Regions from separate parts of the Micromonospora sp. NPDC003944 genome, predicted to be linked through region 1. Evidence: riboswitches for the same ligand, from Rfam matches in the RefSeq annotation. Region 1 holds a riboswitch; the other holds the start of a gene.

What was found. A riboswitch is a leader RNA that binds a small molecule or an ion and turns the genes downstream of it on or off. The one in region 1 is predicted to bind thiamine pyrophosphate.
Region 2: linked by a shared signal. The riboswitch ahead of thiE (thiamine phosphate synthase) and the one ahead of ACWER9_RS29420 (ECF transporter S component) in region 1 are both predicted to bind thiamine pyrophosphate.

The regions. Positions count from the first base shown of each region.
Region 1 covers NZ_JBSGIV010000092.1:7,008-16,736, reverse strand. Annotated here, with positions in the region: gene ACWER9_RS29435 (hypothetical protein) at 1-199, shown strand, start outside; gene ACWER9_RS29430 (energy-coupling factor transporter transmembrane component T family protein) at 458-1,258, opposite strand; gene ACWER9_RS29425 (ABC transporter ATP-binding protein) at 1,255-2,685, opposite strand; gene ACWER9_RS29420 (ECF transporter S component) at 2,789-3,379, opposite strand; TPP riboswitch at 3,454-3,558, opposite strand; gene ACWER9_RS29415 (alpha/beta fold hydrolase) at 3,664-4,494, shown strand; gene ACWER9_RS29410 (sugar isomerase domain-containing protein) at 4,551-5,300, shown strand; gene ACWER9_RS29405 (DUF6328 family protein) at 5,442-5,945, shown strand; gene ACWER9_RS29400 (acyl-CoA dehydrogenase family protein) at 6,031-8,079, shown strand; gene ACWER9_RS29395 (hypothetical protein) at 8,030-8,197, opposite strand; gene ACWER9_RS29390 (hypothetical protein) at 8,366-8,974, opposite strand; gene ACWER9_RS29385 (Fur family transcriptional regulator) at 9,106-9,504, opposite strand; gene ACWER9_RS29380 (ArsR/SmtB family transcription factor) at 9,501-9,729, opposite strand, start outside.
Region 2 covers NZ_JBSGIV010000053.1:38,382-48,110, forward strand. Annotated here, with positions in the region: gene ACWER9_RS23715 (hypothetical protein) at 1-243, opposite strand, end outside; gene ACWER9_RS23720 (ThuA domain-containing protein) at 316-6,147, opposite strand; TPP riboswitch at 6,459-6,568, shown strand; gene thiE (thiamine phosphate synthase) at 6,563-7,189, shown strand; gene thiO (glycine oxidase ThiO) at 7,186-8,340, shown strand; gene thiS (sulfur carrier protein ThiS) at 8,331-8,531, shown strand; gene ACWER9_RS23740 (thiazole synthase) at 8,528-9,307, shown strand; gene ACWER9_RS23745 (thiamine phosphate synthase) at 9,304-9,729, shown strand, end outside.

The sequences.
Region 1 (9,729 bases):
GGCTGTCCCGGACGAGGTGGCGCCACCTGTCGACGTGCCGGCAGCGGTCGACGCGCCGACGGTGGGAGAGCTGCCGAAGCCCACCGGACGACCGACGGCACCAACTGCCGGCCCGCCGCAGGGCGGCGGCAAAGGCTCCGCCGGCGGCCGTTCCCAGCAGGCCGGTCAGGCCCGCCGCTACGCCTTCCGCCGCAGCTAGAGAGCCACCCCGGCCCTCGCCCCTCGTTCCGTCGATCTTGCACTTTCTGTCCCCCGCAGCACCGACAAACCGGGATGAATGAACGACAGAAACTGCAAGATCGACGGCGATGGGGCGGGGCCGGTGCGGGGCAGGGGGGCCGGGCTGGGTGGTGACAGCAACATCAGGGATGTAGTGGCCTCCGACGCCACCGAGACCACTAGATCCCTGATGTTGTGCGGATCTCGCCACCGGGCGGCGCGGGGCCGGGGCTTCGGGTCAGCTGATCAGGGGGCGGAAGGTGCCGAGGAGGATGCTCGTGGTCAGGGCCGCTCCGGCCAGGACTGCCGCGCCGGTGATGAGGAGCGCGTCGGCGCTTGTGAAGTGTTGGCGGCGGGCGACGGTCCGGGGTGTGCCGGCGTCGAAGCCACGCGCGTCCATGGCCACCGCCAGCCGCGTGCCTCGACGGATCGCCCCGACCAGCAGCGCGAACGCGGTGGAGGTGAACAGCCGCAGCTTCGCCACCGGGTTGCGTCCCGCGTCCACACCCCGCGCGCGCCGCGCCATGCTGATCATCTGCCACTCCTGACCGAGCAGCGGCACCAGTCGGAACGCCGCGAGCGCCCCGATCGCGAAGCGGGCCGGCGCCTTGGCGTTCTGGATCAACGAGTCGGCCAGGTCGGTCGGGTCGGTGGTTGCGAAGACGATCACGCCGGGCAGCGCCACCGCGAACACCCGCAGCACCAGGCCGAGCGCGGTGAGCAGCACGCCGGTGGTCACCAGCACCGGCCCGACGTCGAGCAGGACCCGACCGGATCGGTCGGCGGCGAACAGCACCAGAGTGACCAGGATGCCGGCGGCGCTGAGCAGCAGCGGCAGGGCCCGCCGGGCCAGCACCCGGTAGCGGATGCCGAACAGCGGCAGGACTGCCAGTTCGAGGGCGATGGCGATCGCGGGGGCCACCGGGTCGAGGGTCGCCAGGAGGGTGAACGAGAAGACAAGTGCGGCGGCGACCTTCGCCACCGGGTTGCGACGTGCCAACGGCGCGTCCGGCGCGGCGACCGGCTCGATGCTGATCATCGCTGGTCGTCCGGGGCGCGTCGCAGGGTGACGGTGCGGTCGGCGAGCGCGGCGACGAAGTCCGCGTCGTGGGTGACCGTGACGACGCCGTGGCCGTCGTCGCGCAGGTCGGCGAAGAGGTCGACAAGCTCCCGCCAGGTCCGCCGGTCCTGGCCGAAGGTGGGTTCGTCGCAGATCAACAGGCGTGGCGCGGTGGCCAGGGCCGTCGCCACGCTCAGCCGCCGCGCCTCGCCACCCGAGAGGGTGTACGGGTTGGCAGCGGCGAGCCGGGCCAGCCGCAGCCGTTCCAGTAGCCCGGCCACGGTCTCCTTGACGGCAGCCTCGGGTTGGCCGGTCCGGCGTGGGCCGAGCGCCAGCTCGTCGAAGACCGTGCTCGTGACGAACTGGTGCTCCGGGTCCTGGAAGACCGACCCGATCCGGCGGGCCAGCGCGGGGGCGCGCCAGCGGTGCGGGGGAGCGCGGTGGTCCGCGCCGGCCAACTCGGCGGAGGCGGTGACCCGCCCGGCGCCCGGTCGGAGCAGACCGCCGAGCAGCAACGCCAGGGTGGACTTGCCGGCGCCGTTCGGTCCGCGCACGGCGAGCGCCTCGCCGGCGCGTACGGTCAGGTCGGTGTGGCCCAGCCGGGGTGGGAGGCCGAGCCGGTCGGCGGTGAGCAACAGCTCCCCGGGGCCGGCGGTGGCGGCCCGGGGCGCGATGGGGTGACCGGGCACCCAGACCCCCTCGGCGGCCAGCGCGGCACCGTGGTCGGCGAAGACGGCCTCGGGCGTGCCGTCCGCGCGGACGCCCCCGCCCGGTTCCAGGACGACCACCCGGTCGACAAGCGGCAGCGCCTCGGCGACCCGGTGCTCCACCAGGATCAGCGTGGTGTCGGCGTCCAGCGCGCCGGCCACCGCGCGTCGGATCAGGTCGGCCCCGGCCGGGTCGAGGTTGGCGGTCGGCTCGTCGAGCAGCAGCAGCGCGGGGCGCAGGGCCAACGCGCCGGCAAGGGCGAGGCGTTGCTGTTCACCACCGGAGAGCGCCGCGGTGTTGCGGTCACGGGAGTACGGGAAGCCGACCCGGTGCAGTGCCTCGTCCACCCGGGGCCAGATCTCGTCGGCCGGCACTCCCCGGTTCTCCAGCCCGAACGCGACGTCGTCGCCGCAGCGCGCCATCACCAGCTGGGTCTCCGGGTCCTGGAAGACGATGCCGACCCGCTCCCGCCCCTTACGCGGGTCGAGCCCGTCGATCTCGACGGTGCCCTCCTGCTCGCCGGAGTCGTCGGGGAGCAGCCCGGCCAGCGCGCTGAGCAGGGTGCTCTTGCCGGCCCCGGACGGCCCGAGCAGCAGCACCCGCTCCCCGGCCTCCACCCGCAGGTCGACGCCGCGCACCGCCCAGGCCCGCCGCCCGGCGTGCCGCCACCCGAACCCCCGCAGAACAACCGCGCCCACCGAACCCCCTCCCGCTTGGTTTCTCGCTGTCGATCAAGAGGTTTGCGTCAGGATTCCGCCTCTGGTTGACGCAAACCTCTTGATCAACGAAGTCGGACCGGGGTCAGATCAGGGTTCGGTTGCGGCCCACCGGGAAGCGGTCCAGGACGCCGGTGTTGGCCAGCGCCCGGGTGAGCAGCCAGCCGCCCGCTCCGGCGATGACGGTGGCGCTGACGATGGTGAGCAGCGCGTACGGGATGCGGTAGTCGCCAAGCGCGTAGTCGACGTTCCAGACGAAGAAGTCGAACAGCGCGGCGCTGAGGCCGGTCAGCGCACCGGCGAACACGGCGGTCGGCAGCCGGAACGACCGGTACCGGAAGGCGGCGAAGGCCAGCTCGGCGCCGATGCCCTGCACGATGCCCTGCGGGATCACCGTGCCGGCCCACTGGCTGCCCAGCAGCGCGGACAGGACGGCGGCCACGGTCTCGCAGTAGAGCGCGGCCCCGGGCTTGCGGATAACCAGCCCACCGATCACCGCCGGCATCAGCCAGACACCGTAGAGCAGGGTCTGCGCCGGCGGGAAGAAGGCGAACGCACCCTCGGTGGCGCTCCAGACCAGGCCCCAGGCCCAGAAGATGACGCCGAAGGCGACAGCGATCACCGAGGCGACCACGATGTCGATGGTGCGCCAACGGTTGGTGGTGGTGTTGTCCATGGTGTGCTCCCAGTTCTAGGAAGAGAACCAGGAGAAGACGCACGCCGCGCCCGGTGGCACCGGACTGCGGCGCGGCTGGAGGTCGACCGAACTCCCTGCGCTGGCATTACCCAGATCAGGTTCGAGGGTCTGCGGGCGTGCCCGCACTCTCAGCGCTGTGCGCTCCCCTGTCGGATATGAAGTTGTCTCGCTGACGCTAACACCGCCCGGGGGTACGGGGACAGCAGGCACCCGCCTGACCTGCGGGAGCGACCGCGGCAGCCGGTCTGGGTACGCTTCCGATCATGCGGGTTGACGCGCGAGGCTTCACGTTCGAGGTGACCGTCGACGGTCCACCGGGCGGCGTACCCGTCCTGCTGCTGCACGGTTTTCCGCAGCACAGCGGCGAGTGGGACGACGTGGTGCCGACGCTGCACGCCGGCGGGCTGCGCACGTACGCGCTGGACCAGCGCGGCTACTCGCCGGGCGCCCGGCCCACGGCGGTGGCCGACTACCGGATCCCCGAACTCGTCACCGACGTGGTGGCGGTGCTCGACGCGCTCGGTCTGGACGCCGCGCACCTTGTCGGTCACGACTGGGGCGCGATCGTGGCCTGGGCGGTCGCCGCCCGGCACCCCGAGCGGGTCCGCACGCTTACCGCGGTGTCCGTGCCGCATCCGGCGGCCATGGCGCACGCCCTGGCCACCGACGGCCAACAGAAGGCGCGCTCGTCGTACATCGCGCTGTTCCGCAAGCCGGACAAGGCGGAGAAGGTGCTGTTGGCGTGGCACGCCACCGCACTGCGCAAGCTGCTCGGCGGAGTCGGCGACCCGTCCCGGGTGAACAGGTACGCCGACCCGATGCGCGAGCCGGGGGCGCTCACGGCCGCGCTGAACTGGTATCGGGCCATGTCCCGCCGGGACCTGGCCGACGTCGGTCCGGTCGCGGTGCCCACCACGTACGTCTGGAGTGACCGGGACGTCGCCATCGGCCGGACCGCCGCCGAGGCGTGCGCGGCGAACGTCACCGGGGACTACCGCTTCGTGCAGCTGCCCGGGGTGAGTCACTGGATTCCGGACGCGGCGCCGGCCCCGCTCGCCGAGGCGGTCCTGGCCCGGGTCGGCGGGACGGCCTGAGCGGACGGCGGACGCCAACGGGCCGGCTGGCCCGCACTTCGATCGACGGAGGACGTATGACGGTGAGTGCCGAGGACTACCTGGCCGTGGTGACCGAGACCATCGGCAGGGTGGCCGCCAGCCAGCGGGAGGCGGTGGGGCGGGCCGCCGACCTGATCGCCGACGCCGTCCGAGCCGACGGTGTGGTGCACGCGTTCGGCACCGGGCACTCGGAGGCCCTGGCCATGGAGATCGCCGGGCGGGCGGGCGGGCTGGTGCCGACCAACCGGATCGCGCTGCGCGATCTGGTGCTGCTCGGCGGCGAACCGGCCGAACGGCTCGGCCCGCTGCTGGAACGGGACCCGGCCGTCGCCCGCCGCCTCTTCGAGTTGGCCCCGGTGCGTCCCACCGACGTCTTCGTGCTCGCCTCGAACTCCGGGGTCAACGGCGCGATGGTGGAGTTCGCGACGCTCGTGAAGGAGCACGGTCACGGGCTGGTGGCGATCACCTCGGCGCAGCACTCCGGCCGGATGACCTCCCGACACCCGTCCGGGCGCAAGTTGAGCGACCTCGCCGACGTGGTGCTCGACAACGGCGCGCCGTACGGGGACGCGACGCTGCCCCTGCCCGGCGGCGGCGCGGTCGGCGCCGTCTCCTCGATCACCGCCGCGCTGCTGGCCCAGCAGGTGACCGTGGAGGTGGTGGCGCGCCTGTTGGCGGCGGGAGAGCGGCCCCCGGTCTACCTGTCGGCGAACATCCCGGACGGCGACGCGCACAACAACGAGCTGGAAGCGCGGTACGCGGGCCGGATCCGACGCGGGGCCTGACGCGCCGACGGGGTGACCGACGTGCGTCACCGGGATGAACGGCAGATGTCGTGAACCCGTTTCGCGCTAGGCCGGGTGGGGCATTGGCGTTGCTGCCGGCGGGCGGGACCGCCGGCAGTAGCGTCTCACCGGAGGTAGCGCGTGTCCAAGGAGACCGAGAAGCAGCGTTGGCAACGCAACTTCGCCGACCTGTTGCAGGAGTTGCGGGTCGCGCAGACCGGTGTGCAGATCCTCTTCGCCTTCCTGCTCACCCTGCCGTTCAGTAACGGGTTCACCGAGACCACGGAGTTCCAACGCGACGTCTACATCGTGGCGTTGCTCGCGGCGGCCGCCGCCACCGCGATGATCATCTCGCCGGTGGCGTTCCACCGGGCGCTGTTCCGGCAGGGGCGCAAACCGGAGCTGGTGCGGTTCGCCCACCGGATGGCCAGCGGTGGTCTCGCCTTCATGCTGATCGCGATGGTCAGCGCCGTCCTGCTGATCACCGACTTCGTGCTGGACCGGCCGATCGCCTTCCTGCTCAGCGCCCTGACCGGGCTGTGGTTCCTCGCGTTCTGGATGATCCTGCCGTTCGCCCGGCGCAACTGGGGCGAGGACGACATCGACGACGATGACGACGACCCGGACACGACCATCGGCCGCTGACCGCGCGATCTTCACGCACCGCTACCCCTGGGTAACAACCGGGGGTAGCGTTGTGGTAGCCGCACCGAGCTTCGAGGGGGCAGCCGTGACCACGACGCAGAACGGCCGACCGGCACCGGACGGCCCCGACTCGGAACACCCCGCCAACGCCGCGGCGCCACTGCCCGCAGAAGCCGGACAGGTCACCGAGAAGGAGGCCCGACAGGTCGCCGAGGCCGCCCGCGAGTCCACCTGGGACCGGCCCAGCTTCGGCAAGGAGCTGTTCCTCGGCCGGTTCCGGCTCGACCTGATCGACCCGTGGCCCCGGTCCGACCCGGACGACGTCGCCCGCGCGGAGGAGTTCCTCGGCCGGTTCCGGGCCTTCCTGACCTCCGAGGTGGACGGCGCGGCCATCGAACGGGACGCGTCCATACCCGACTCGGTGTTCCAGGGCCTCGCCGACCTCGGCGCGTTCGGCATGAAGATCGACCGGAAGTACGGCGGTCTCGGGCTGAGCAACCTGCACTACTGCCGGGCGCTGATGCTTGCCGGTTCGGTCAGCCCGGCCATCGGGGCGCTGCTCTCGGCGCACCAGTCGATCGGCGTGCCGCAGCCGCTGAAGATGTTCGGCACCGCCGAGCAGAAGCAACGCTTCCTGCCCCGGCTCGCCGCCGGTGAGGTGTCCGCGTTCCTGCTCACCGAACCGGATGTCGGCTCCGACCCGGCCCGCCTGGGCACCATCGCCGAGCCCACCGACGACGGCACGGGTTACCGGCTCAACGGGGTGAAGCTCTGGGCCACCAACGGCATCGTGGCCACCCTGCTGGTGGTGATGGCCCGGGTGCCGGCCAGCGAGGGACGTCGGGGCGGGATCACCGCGTTCGTGGTGGACGGCGACAGCCCCGGCATCACCGTCGAGCGGCGCAACGAGTTCATCGGCCTGCGCGGCCTGGAGAACAGCCTGACCCGGTTCCACGACGTGTTCGTGCCCGCCGAGAACGTCATCGGCGGCGAGGGCAAGGGGCTCAAGATCGCCCTGACCACCTTGAACACCGGCCGGCTCTCGCTGCCGGCCATGTGCGTGGGCGCCGGCAAGTGGGCGTTGAACGTGGCCCGCGGCTGGGCCGCCGACCGGGTCCAGTGGGGACGGCCGGTGGGCGAGCACGAGGCCGTCGCGCAGAAGCTCTCCTTCATCGCCGCCACCACGTACGGCATGGAGACGATGCTCGACCTCTGCTGCCTGCTCGCCGACGACGACCGCAACGACATCCGGATCGAAGCGGCACTTGTCAAGCTGTACGCCAGCGAGATGGCCTGGAAGATCGCCGACGAGCTGATCCAGATCCGGGGCGGGCGCGGCTACGAGACGGCCGACTCGCTGGCCGCCCGTGGCGAACGCCCGGCCGCCGTCGAGCAGATGCTGCGCGACCTACGGATCAACCGGATCTTCGAGGGCTCCACCGAGATCATGCACCTGCTGATCGCGCGGGAGGCCGTCGACGCCCACCTGTCCGTGGCCGGCGACATCATCGACCCGGACGCGGGGCTGGGTCGCAAGGCCCGAGCCGGCGCGCGAGCGGGCGCCTTCTACGCGAGGTGGCTACCCACCCTCGCCGTGGGCCGGGGCCAGAGCCCTTCGGCGTACGCCGAGTTCGGCCCGCTCGCCGCGCACCTGCGCCAGGTGGAGCGCTCGTCCCGCAAACTGGCGCGGTCGACGTTCTACGCGATGTCCCGCTGGCAGGGAAAGATGGAGCGTAAGCAGGCGTTCCTCGGCCGAGTGGTGGACATCGGGGCGGAGCTGTTCGCGATGTCCGCGGTCTGCGTCCGCGCCTCCGCCGAAGGGGACAGCCGCCCGGAGAACGTCGAGCTGGCAGACCTGTTCTGCCGGCAGGCGCGGGTACGGGTGGACGCCCTGTTCTCCGCTCTGTGGGACAACACCGACTCGGTCGACACCGCCGCCGCGAAGCGCATCCTCGCCGGCCGCTACGCGGGCCTGGAGGAGGGCGTGCTCACCCCGTCGGACGAGCTGCCCTGGGTGGCCCGCTGGTCGCCCGGCCCGTCCACCGCCGAGGACGTCCGCCGCCGCATCCCGCCCAGGCCGCCGGTCAGCGGGAAACCGCCCAGGCCAGCACCCCCGCCAGGATCAGACCGTTGAGGCCGGCCAGGGCCAGGTACGCGGCAGGTGGGATCTTCTTGCCCCGGCGAACGAAGGAGACCAGGACGGCGGCGTAGCCGAGCAGCAGTACGGCGATGACGACGAGGAAGTAGAACACCCGACGACCTTAGCGGCCCTGCTGGCGCGACCTGCGCCGGCCGGCCGGGATGCCGAGCGTGCGCCGCGCCGCGCCCCATGATCAGGTGATGAGGAGTAGCTCAGGGGCTGGACGGAGACCTACTTTCCATCACCTGATCATGGGGGGCCCGTACCCAGCACGCAGATCTCAGCGACCCCGACCGCGGAGACCGAGGTGGCGCAGCTCCAGCGCGGCCAGGGCGTCGACTGTGGCGTCGTCGCCGCGCCGCCACGCCTCGGCGACGTCCGGCGCGATGCGGGTCAGTCGTCCCAGTGGTTGGGTGGCCAGCGCGCGCAGGGCGAGCAGGTCCCGGCCGGCCGGACCGGCGGCAAGTTTCGCGGCCGACCCGGCCCGACGCATCCAGCGCAGCCGCAACGGCAGCCAACCGAAGAGCACCAGGCCGAGCGGGAAGATCAGCACCGCGACGGCGAGGGCGAGCGCGAGTTGGTCGACGAGGTGCTGCTGGTCCCGGCCCGCGTCGGCGAGCCCCCGGGCGGCCTCGGCGGCCTGTCGGAAGGGTGCGGTCAACTCGTCACCGACAAGCGGGACCCGGCGGACCTTGCCGCCCGCGTCGGCGAGGTTGTCGGCGAGGCCGCTGCCGGCGCCCTCCAGCTTCTGCCCCGGTACGGCGAGCTTCTGCACCAGGTCGTGGAGCCACAGCGCGCCCCGGATCGCCGCGTACACCCAGGCGACGACGAGCAGGTCGGTGAGCAACTGACGGGCGGCGGTCGGAAACCGATCAGCATAGATTTTCACGCCGGCCAGCGTGCCACGAACACGCCGAGACCGGCACCCGCCCGATCAGGCCATGGCGCCGGGGCCGGTGCTGATTCGCGCCTCGGACGAGGTCCGGCGCGTCGGGCGGAGCAGGACCGGCGAGCGGACCTTCAGCGGACGCAGGTCGGGCAGGTGCCGAAGATCTCCAGGGTGTGGCTGACGTCGGCGTAGCCGTGCTGCGCGGCGACCCGGTCGGCCCAGCTCTCCACGGCCGGGCCAGCCACCTCGACCGTACGCCCGCAGGCCCGGCAGACGAGGTGATGGTGGTGCCCCTCGCTGCACCGGCGGTAGAGGTGCTCGCCGCCCGGCGGGCGCATCACGTCGATCTCACCCGCGTCGGCGAGCCCCTGGAGGGTGCGGTAGACGGTGGTCAGGCCGACCCGCTCGCCGCGCTGCCGCAGCATCGCGTGCAGGTCCTGAGCGCTGTGGAAGCCCTCCATCTCGCCCAGCAGCGCGCTCACCGCCGACCGTTGCCGGGTGTTGCGTACCGCGGCGCTGCTCTCGCTCATGAACCCTCCCCGGCGTGGCTGACCGCGTCCGCCACGATGTGCGCGACGTGCTCGTCGACCAGGCTGTAGGCGATCTCGCGGCCCCGGCGGGAGCCCCGCACGACGCCCGCTCCACGCAACACCCGCAGGTGCTGGGAGACAAGTGGTTGCGCCGCGCCGAGCTTCTCCACCAACTCGTGCACGCACCGCTCGCCGCCGGCCAGCTCACTGACGATGGCCAGCCGG
Region 2 (9,729 bases), on a different contig from region 1:
CGGGCCGACCCGCTGCCCGTCCGGGCCGGTGGCGGTGAGGACCAACCGGACCACCTGCTCCAGCCGGCGGCCATCGGGGTGGGTGGCCTGGATGGTGACGCCCTCGGCGCCGTCGCCGGCCACCGTGATCTTGAGCTTGTCGGCAGGCGCCGGGGCGGCCCAAGCGGCTTGCGCCGCCGGGGCGGCGGCGAACAGGGCCAGTCCGACGAACACGGCGGCAAACACCTTGCGGATACCCGTCACGGACATCTCCTCACTACCGATGAGGGAGGCCCCTCCCCGACGCCGCAGCGCCGGAGAGGGGGCCTCGTCGGATCAGAGCTGGCGACCGGGTGCCAGCCGGGTGGCATCGCCACCGAGCCGTCCGGTGCCCTTGACCGGGTCACCGTCGTTCGCCTTGACCCCGGCCTTGCTGGCCGCGCCGCCGAGCCGAACGATCATGGCGTCGGCGTCCCGGATCAGGACGTTCCGGACCTCTGCCTCGCCCACGAGCGCGGTGTCGGAGGCGAGCGTCCGGAACGCGGTTAGCTGCCGGACGGCCGCCTTGTCGTCACCGGCCGCCTCGGACGCACGGACAGCGTCGAGCTTGTTCGACAACTGCTTGTGCGCCTTGGTCGAGAGCCGCCCCGTCGCCTTGAACCGGTCCAGCAGACTCTGCATGTCCCGGAACGAGGTGGTGACGAAGAACCGGACCGACGAGGTGGTCTTGTTGCCCGCCTTGTCGGTCGCGGTGACGGTCAGCTCGTGCAGGCCGAGTGACAGGTCGCACATGGCCTGCAGCGTGCCGCTGGCGTACGTCTGACCGTCCAACTGGCCGACCACGGACGCGATGCCCGAGGTCGGGTCGACGGCCTGCCACGACACCCGGACGTCCTGGCTGTCGCCGTAGAGCTGACCGTCGGCCAGCCCGGACACCAGCAGCGTCGGCTTGGTGCCGTCGATCTTCAAGACCGCCGACTTGAGCGTCTCGACGTTGCTCGCCTTGTCCGTCGACCGGAACAGCAGCTCGTGCTGGCCGTCACCGGTCACCTCGACCGGCGTCGAGTACGGCGTCCAAGCGCCACCGTCAAGCGACCACTCGACCGTCTTGACGCCGGAACCGGCGTCGGTCGCGGCCAGCACCACCGGGATGGTCCCGTTGTGCCAGCCGGAGTCGTTCGCCGGAGCGAACGTCGCCGTGGTCACCGGCGCGGTGGCGTCGATCTTGACCGAGACGGTCTTCGTCGCCTCCACGTTGCCGGCCTTGTCCGTCGAGCGGAACCGAAGCTCGTGCTCGCCGTCGCCGCTGATGGCCACCGGAGCGGTGTAGGCCGTCCAGGTGGTGGCCCCGTCCAGCTGGTACTCGGTGCTGGCGAGCCCGCTACCGCCGGCCTCGTCGGCGGCGGTGAGGGTCACCGTCACCGGCCCGGTGTGCCACCCCTCGGTGGGGGTGCCGGACACCGCCGACGTGGTCACCGGCGCGGTCTCGTCGGCCACCTTCGTGCTCAACCGGAAGTAGTCGAACGCTGCCGTCTTCGACGCCGTCTGGTTGGCGCCGAGGGTGAACAGCCCGACCTTCGGGGTCGCCCCGACCGCACTGTTGGTCAGCGCCGTCAACGCGGTCCAGGTCGTCCCGTCGGCCGAGTACGACGCGGTGAACGTGTCGCCGGTGCGAGCCAAGCGCAGGAACCACACGGCGGTGGTCAGCCCGGTCACCTCCGGCTGCGGGTTCTGTACCGCCCCGGCGATCTCGCTGCGGAACTCGATCCGCCGCGTCACCGCCGAGCCGGCCGTGTTGTCCGCGATGAAGTCGAGCTTCAGGTAGTTGTCGTCGTCGGCCTGCACGAGCAGACCGGCCTGCTGGTACTGCTCGTTCAGCAGACTGCCGTCGACCTTCGTCTCCAGGGTCCAGTCGCCCGACGGCGCGGTCTGGAGGATGAAGTTCTTCGGCCCGGTGTTGTCGGTGCCGTAGATGTCACCGTTCGGCACGTCGATGCGCAGCGCGCCACCGGTGACCCGGTAACCGTTCGGGTCCTCCCGCAGGATCGCGTCCCAGCGGCACTTGTCAAGCGTGCTGCCGTTGAACTCGTCCGACGGGTCGACCGGCCCGGCCGGGGCGTCCGGCGTCACCTGGAACGAGTCGAAGGCCGCGTTGACGACCGGCGCCTCGGTGCCGCCGTTGAGGGCGAAGACCCCGATCCGCGGGTTGGTGATGCCGGCGAGCGCGGCCGAACGGCCGACCGGGGTGAAGGTCTGCCCGTCGGCCGAGACGGCCGCGGTCAGGTTCGTCCCGTCGCTGGTGACCCGCAGGTACACGGTGTCACCCGCCGGTGCGTTGGTGGCGTCGGCGGCCTCGTTGCGAGGCGTGCCGGCCGTCTCCCGGATGAACTCCACCCGACGGCTGCCGTTGTACAGCAGATCCACCTTGGCGTAGTTGTCGTCGTCGCCGTACACCAGCAGGCCTGCCTGCTGGTAGTTGGCCGTCACCGGGAGGGTGACCTTGGTGGTCATCTCCCAGGCGCCGGTGGGCGCCGGCTGGAGCACCAGGTTCGTGGCGTCGTTGCGAGCGCCGTAGAGGTCACCCACCGCGGTGGGCAGCTGGAGCGCTCCGCCACTGAGCGAGTAGAGCTGGTTCTCCCGGATGACGCTGGTCCAGCGCTCCTTGTCGAGGCTGTTGCCGTTGAAGTCGTCCGAACGCGCCCCGAAGCAGGACGTGTCCGGGGCATCGACCCGCACCGGCACGGTGGCGTACGACTTGGCGCCCTTGCTGTCGGTCACCGTGAGGGTGGCCGTGAAGGTGCCCGCGCTGGTGTAGGTGTGGCTGGCGTCCAGGGTGGTCGCCGTGCCGCCGTCACCGAAGTCCCAGGCGTACGTCAGCGGGGTGTCGCCCTCGGCGTCGGTGGCCGTGCCGTCGAAGGCGACGGTGACCGGTGCGGTGCCGGTGGCCGGGGTGGCCGTGGCGCTGACCACCGGCGGCCCGTTCTCGGTGACACCGCGGCCGACGAAGTCCATCCAGTTGACGTTGAACAGCGAACCAGTTCCGCCGTTCGGGTCGCGGGCCAGGAAGTACAGCGAGCCGCTCGCGGCGCCGGTGACCGGTGCGCTCACGTCCGTGTACGTCTGCCACCCGCCGGTCGCCGGCACGGTGGCCGTGGCGACCACAGGTCCGTCGACAGCACCCGCGCGAACCTCGATCCGACCGCCAGCGGCGGCCGAGGCGGCCCGGAACCGGATCTCGGTGATGTTGGTCAGGTTCGCCGGAGCGACCGACCACCAGTCACCGTCCTCGATGAACCCGATGTTCTGACCACCGCCGGCGGTGTCGGCGCCGGTCTCCCGCTGCACGCCGGGGTCGCCCCCGCCGGTGCTCACCGGGGCGCGCCCGGTGGCGGTGAAGTACTCGGCCTGCTTCTGCTTGGGCTGCAGGACCTCGATCTGCCGGCCGGTCAGGGCACCGGAACCGCCGGCACCACCCTCGTCGGTGTAGGTGGCCTCGAAGACCGCGAAGACGTTCGCCTCGGCGCCGTGCCCGGAGGCGAGCGACGTCTGGACGGTGCCGGTGCAGCCGGTGTGCTGCTCCAGCGGGTGGGCGTGCTCGTCGTGACCGAGCAGCACCTGCAGCCCCACCTTGGCACAGTCGATCTGCCCGTCCTCCGGGTCGGTCACCTTGATCGAGTAACGGACCTGATCGCCCCAGTTGAAGAAGCCGCCCTCCGGCGGGAACTCGATGGAGACCGTCGGCGCGGTGTTGCCCACGGTGACCGGCACGTTCGCCACCGCGGTCCGGCCCTTGGGGTTGGTGACGGTGAGCTGGGCGGTGTAGTTGCCCGCCGTGGCGTACGTGTGCGTCGGGTTGGCCTCGGTCGAGGTCTGCCCGTCGCCGAACGTCCAGGCGTAGCTGAGCGTGCCACCGTCCGGGTCCCGGGAGCCGGCACTGGAGAAGGTGACTGTCAACGGCGCCGGACCCGAGGTCGGGTCGGCGGACGCCGCCGCGATCGGCGCACGGTCACCGGCGGTGTAGTCGATCCGGTAGACCGCGGAGTTGTCGTTGTTGCCGCCGAAGCCGCTGCCCCACTCGATCAGGTACAGCGCGCCGTCCGGGCCGAACTCGAAGTCCATCGGCCGGATCATGCTCATGCCGGTGAGCAGTTGGTTGATGTCCACCAACGACTTGCCGTCGGGGGTCACCTGCATGGTGTACATCTTGTTCTGGTTCCACTCGCCGAGCAGCGCCTTACCGTCGTAGTACGCCGGCCACTTCCGGTTGGAGTTGAGGTCGGCGTCGTAGCGGTAGACCGGGCCACCCATCGGGGCGCCGCCGCCGCCGATCTCCGGGTAGCGCGCGTCACCGGCGTACCCGTAGTCGACGGTCGCCGGGACCACCGGCGGGAGGTTGGTCAGGCCGGTGTTGTTCGGCGAGTTGTTCACCGGTGCGGCGCAGTCGAACTTCGCGCCGCTCGGGCCGGACGGGAACGTGTAGTCGTTGTACGCCTCGTTCGTGCCCGTGCAGTACGGCCAGCCGTAGTTGCCCGGGGTGACGATGTTCCACTCGACCAGACCGCGGGGGCCCCGGTTCGGGTTGTCGGTGTTGGCGTCCGGCCCGTAGTCGCCGACGTACAGCGTGTTGGTCTTCGGGTCGGTGCCGATCCGGAACGGGTTGCGGAAGCCCATCGCGTAGATCTCGGGACGGGTCTTCTCGGTGCCCGCCGGGAAGAGGTTGCCGGCCGGAACGGTGTACGTGCCGTCGTCCTCCGGGTGGATCCGGATCACCTTGCCGCGCAGGTCGTTGGTGTTCGCGGAGGTGCGCTGCGCGTCGTAGTCCTGGCGGCCCGCCCGCTCGTCGATCGGGGTGTACGAGTTCGACTCGAACGGGTTGGTGTTGTCACCGGTGGCCAGGTACAGGTTGCCGTCGCCGTCGAAGGTCATGCTGCCGCCGGCGTGGCAACAGGTGTTGCGTTGGGTGTCGACCCGCAGCACCTGCTTCTCGCTGGCCAGGCTGATGGTGTCGCCGGTGACCGTGAAGCGGGACAGCAGGTTGCGGGTGACCCCGTCGTTCGGGGCGTAGTACAGGTACACCCAGTTGTTGGTGGCGAAGTCCGGGTCGAGCCGGATGCCGATCAGACCGTCCTCGTTGCCGGTGAAGACGTCCAGGTCGACGGCGGTGACGGTGCTGCCGGTGTCCGGCTTCACGATCTGCACGCGACCGTCGCGCTCGATGTAGAAGACCCGCCCGTCGGGGGCGATGTCCAGCTCCATCGGGTTGCTGGTGTTGCTGTCCAGCGTGACCTTCTCGAAGTTCGACGTCTTCGAGGCGCCGCAGTCGGCGTTCTCGACGCCGGCCGCGGTCCGGATCCCGCCGAGCAGGTGGGAGAGGAACTCGGGCTCGGCGTACGACTCCCGGGTGTGCCCCAGGCCCGTGTACCAGGACCGGCCACCGTCGTAGTCCTGACACCAGGCGACCGGGTGGTCCGCACCCATCGCGCCGGCACCGGGGGTGTAGCTCTTCTCGTCCAGGCTGGCCAGCACGTGTACGTCCGGCCGGGGGTTGGACTGGTAGTTGTACCACTCGTCGAACCGGGACCAGCGGTCCGGCAGACCGGCCGTGGACGGGTGCGCGTGGTCTTCCACCTTGACCGTGGCCGTCTGGTTCTGCGGGTGGTTGGCGAAGTACGCGCCGACCAGGTCGCCGTACCAGGCCCAGCTGTACTCGGTGTCCGACGCGGCGTGGATGCCGACGTAGCCGCCGCCCGCCTTCACGTAGCGCTCGAACGCCGCCTGCTGGTCGGCGTTGAGCACGTCACCCGTGGTGGAGAGCCAGATCACGGCCTTGTACTTGGCCAGGTTGGCGTCGGTGAATGCTGCGCCGTCCTCGGAGTTGTCCACCGTGAATCCGTTGGCAGCGCCGAGCTGCTGGATGGCGGCGATGCCGGTGGGGATGGAGTCGTGCCGGAAGCCGGCGGTCTTGGAGAAGATCAGGACGGAGAAGGGATCGGCCGCGGCCTTTGGCGCCTTCGGCACCACCTGGCTGACCGGGGCTGCGGCTTGCGCATCCCGTGGGGGAACCTGGGCGGCCGCCTGGGCAGGCGCGCCGAACAGGGTGGTCGAGGCCATGGCCAGGGAGATCAGGGTTGCGGTGATGGGTACGCGGGCACGACGAGAACGGGACACGCCGCCTCCTGTGTCGTAGTGACAGAGCTCGCGGGAGTCGGCTCGCCGAAGGCCGTCCCTGATGGAGCCGGTGGTCACACCGTGCCAAGGTGCCCCCACCGACATTTTGTCGAATCGCTGAACAAATTAATTCGGCTGGCTCGATGTCGGGCAAGATGCGGACGGGTAACGGTTCTGCAACGGGGGGCGACATTCCGAACAGGACCGTATGAAGTGCCCCATGGATCTTGCTCGTTCTCCCGCCGGCCCACCCCGCCGGCCGTCGCCGACCGCGCCTTGGCAGGCCGGCGGATCTGTCGTACGGTGACACGCAAGTAACCCACGGGAGCCCGGTGTACCGGGCTGAGAGGGGGGCTGACAGCCCCCGACCGTCGAACCTGATCCGGGTAATGCCGGCGCAGGGAGGAGCGTTGCCGTGCCGTCCCTGGGGCGATTGCATCTCATCACCGACACCCGACCCGGTCGTGACCCACTCGCCGTGGTTCAGGCCGCCCTCAGCGTGGCCCGCGCCGACCTCGTGGTGCAGGTGCGGGTCGAGGACTCGGCCACCGACCGCGAGGCGTACGACCTGGCCCGGCGGGTGCTGGCGCTCTGCGTGTCGTACGAGGCGACCTGCCTGGTCAACGACCGGTTGCACGTGGCGCTGGCGGTGGGCGCCGCCGGTGGCCACGTCGGTGCCGACGACCTGCCGGTGGCCGCTGCCCGCCGGGTGCTCGGCCCCACCGGCGTGCTGGGGGCCACCGCCCGCGCGCCGGGCCCGGCACGCGAGGCCGTCGCGGCGGGAGCCAGCTACCTCGGCGTCGGGCCGTGCCACAGCACCAGCACCAAGACCGGGCTGCCAGATCCCATCGGGCCCGCCGGGGTGCGCGCCGTCGTCGAGGCCGTCGACGTCCCGGTCATCGCGATCGGCGGGGTGACCGCCGCCCGGGTGCCGGCGCTGCGGGCCGCCGGGGCGTACGGGGTGGCGGTGGTCGGTGCCGTCGGTGCCGCCGCCGACCCGGCACGGGCGACCGCGGAGCTGATCGAGGCTTTGACGTGCTGACCGGCCGGTCCCCGTCACCGCCGTCGAGCGACCGGGCCCGGCCGGACGTGGCAGTGGTGGGGGCGGGGCCCATCGGGCTGGCGATCGCCTGGCGTTGCGCGACCCGAGGGCTGCGGGTGGAGCTGCACGACCCGGCACCCGGCTCGGGGGCGTCGGCGGTCGCCGCCGGCATGCTCTCCCCGGTCGCCGAGGCGTACTTCGGCGAGCGGCAGCTGACCGGGTTGCTGCTGGCGTCCGCCGCCCGCTGGCCGGCGTTCGCCGCCGAGCTCACCGCTACGACCGGCGTCGAGATCGGCTACCGGACCGAGGGCACCCTGATGGTCGGCCTCACCGGCGACGACCTGGCCGAGGCGCGCCGGCTCTGGGCGTACCAGCAGGGTCTGGGCCTGCCCGTGACGCCGCTGCGCCCCAGCGAGCTGCGCGACCGCGAGCCGGCGCTCGCCCCACGGGTGCGCGGTGGCGCGCTCGCGCCCACCGACCACCAGGTCGACCCCCGTCTGCTGGTGCCGGCGCTGCGCACGGCCGCGCAGCGGGCCGGCGCGGTGCTCGTGCCACGGCCGGTCCGACACCTGTCCGATGTGGACGCCAAGGTCACCGTGGTCGCCGCTGGCTGCGAGACCGCTGCGCTCACCGGCCTGCCCGTGCGGCCGGTGAAGGGCCAGGTCCTCCGGCTCCGCGCGCCCGACGGCGTCGCGCCGGGCTTCCGGCACGTCATCCGGGGGTACGCCGACGGCGAGCACGTCTACCTCGTGCCCCGCGCCGGCGGTGAGGTGGTGCTCGGCGCGACTGTCGAGGAGCGCTCGGACACCACTGTCACCGCCGGCGCCGTGCAGCGGCTGCTGCGCGCCGGGGTCGACCTGCTGCCCGAACTCGCCGAGTACGAGCTGGTCGAGGCGGTCGCCGGGCTGCGCCCCGGCACCCCGGACAACGCGCCGATCCTCGGGCCGCTGCCCGATCGGCCGGACGTCCTGGCCGCCACCGGGCACCACCGGCACGGCATCGTGCTCACCCCGGTCACCGCCGACCTGATCGCCGATCTGGTGCTCGGCGGCGTACCCGACCCGCTGCTGACGCCCTTCCGCGCCGACCGTTACGGCGCTGCCGCCCGGGGCGGGCCTGAACCGACGACCGAGGGGGAGCTGTGGAGTTGACGGTGAACGGGGCCGGGCGCAACGTCGCCGCTGGCGCTTCCGTGGCGGACCTGGTCAGCGACATCGTGCCGCACGCGCGCGGCGTGGCGGTGGCGATCAACGGCGAGGTGGTGCCCCGAACCGGCTGGTCGGCCCGCGCGCTGTGCGACGGTGACCGGGTCGAGGTGCTCACCGCGGCGCAGGGCGGGTGAGCGGGGTGCCGTTCGAGCTGGGTGGACAGACCTTCACCTCGCGGTTGATCCTCGGCACCGGCGGTGCCGCGAACCTGCACGTGCTGGAGCAGGCGATCCGGGCTTCCGGCACCGAGCTGGTCACGCTGGCGCTGCGCCGGGTGGGCACCGCACCGGGCTCCACGGGCGGGCTGCTGGAGTTGCTGGACCGCTGCGGCGTACGCCTGCTGCCGAACACCGCAGGCTGCCACACCGCGACCGAGGCGGTGAAGGTGGCCCGGCTGGCCCGGGACGCGTTCGACACCGACTGGGTCAAGCTGGAGGTGATCGGCGACGAGCGGACGCTCCTGCCCGACGGGGTGGAGCTGCTCCGCGCCGCCGAGGAGTTGGTCTCCGACGGTTTCACCGTGCTGCCGTACACGAGCGACGATCCGGTGCTCGCCCGCCGTCTCGCCGACGTGGGCTGCGCCGCGGTGATGCCGGCCGGCTCCCCGATCGGGTCGGGGCTCGGGGTCGGCAACCCGCACCACATTCGACTCATCCGGCAGGTCGTGGACGTGCCGGTGATCCTCGACGCCGGCATCGGCACGGCGTCCGACGCGGCCCTGGCCATGGAGCTGGGCTGCGACGGGGTGCTGCTGGCGAGCGCCGTCACCCGGGCGGCCGACCCGGTGGCGATGGCCACCGCCATGCGGTACGCGGTCGAGGCCGGGCGTCTCGCCGCCGGCGCCGGCCGGATCGAGCGTCGCTTCCACGCGCTCGCCTCCACGCCCGACGAGGGAAGACCCGAGCTGTGACCCCGCCGTCCGGGATCGTCGTCCTGACCGATCGGCTCGTCGCGCGCGGTGGGCTCGACCGGGTCGTGGCGGGGGCGGTGGCCGGGGGAGTGCGCTGGGTGGTGCTGCGGGAGAAGGATCTGCCGCGCGCCGAGCGGGCCGCCCTCGCCGCCGACCTGCGCGCCATCCTCGCCGACGTCGGCGGAACCCTCGTCGTGGCCGGCCCCGACCCGCTCGGCGGCGACGCCGTGCACCTGCCCGCTGCCGGCCCGTACCCACCGCCGACCCACGGCCTCGTCGGCCGCTCCTGCCACGACCGGAGCGAGCTGGACCGCCTGTCCACCGAGCACTACGCCACCGTCTCCCCGGTCTGGCCGACGAAGACCAAACCCGGCTACGGCCCGCCCCTGGGCACCGACGGCCTCCGCAAGCTGATCGAGGTC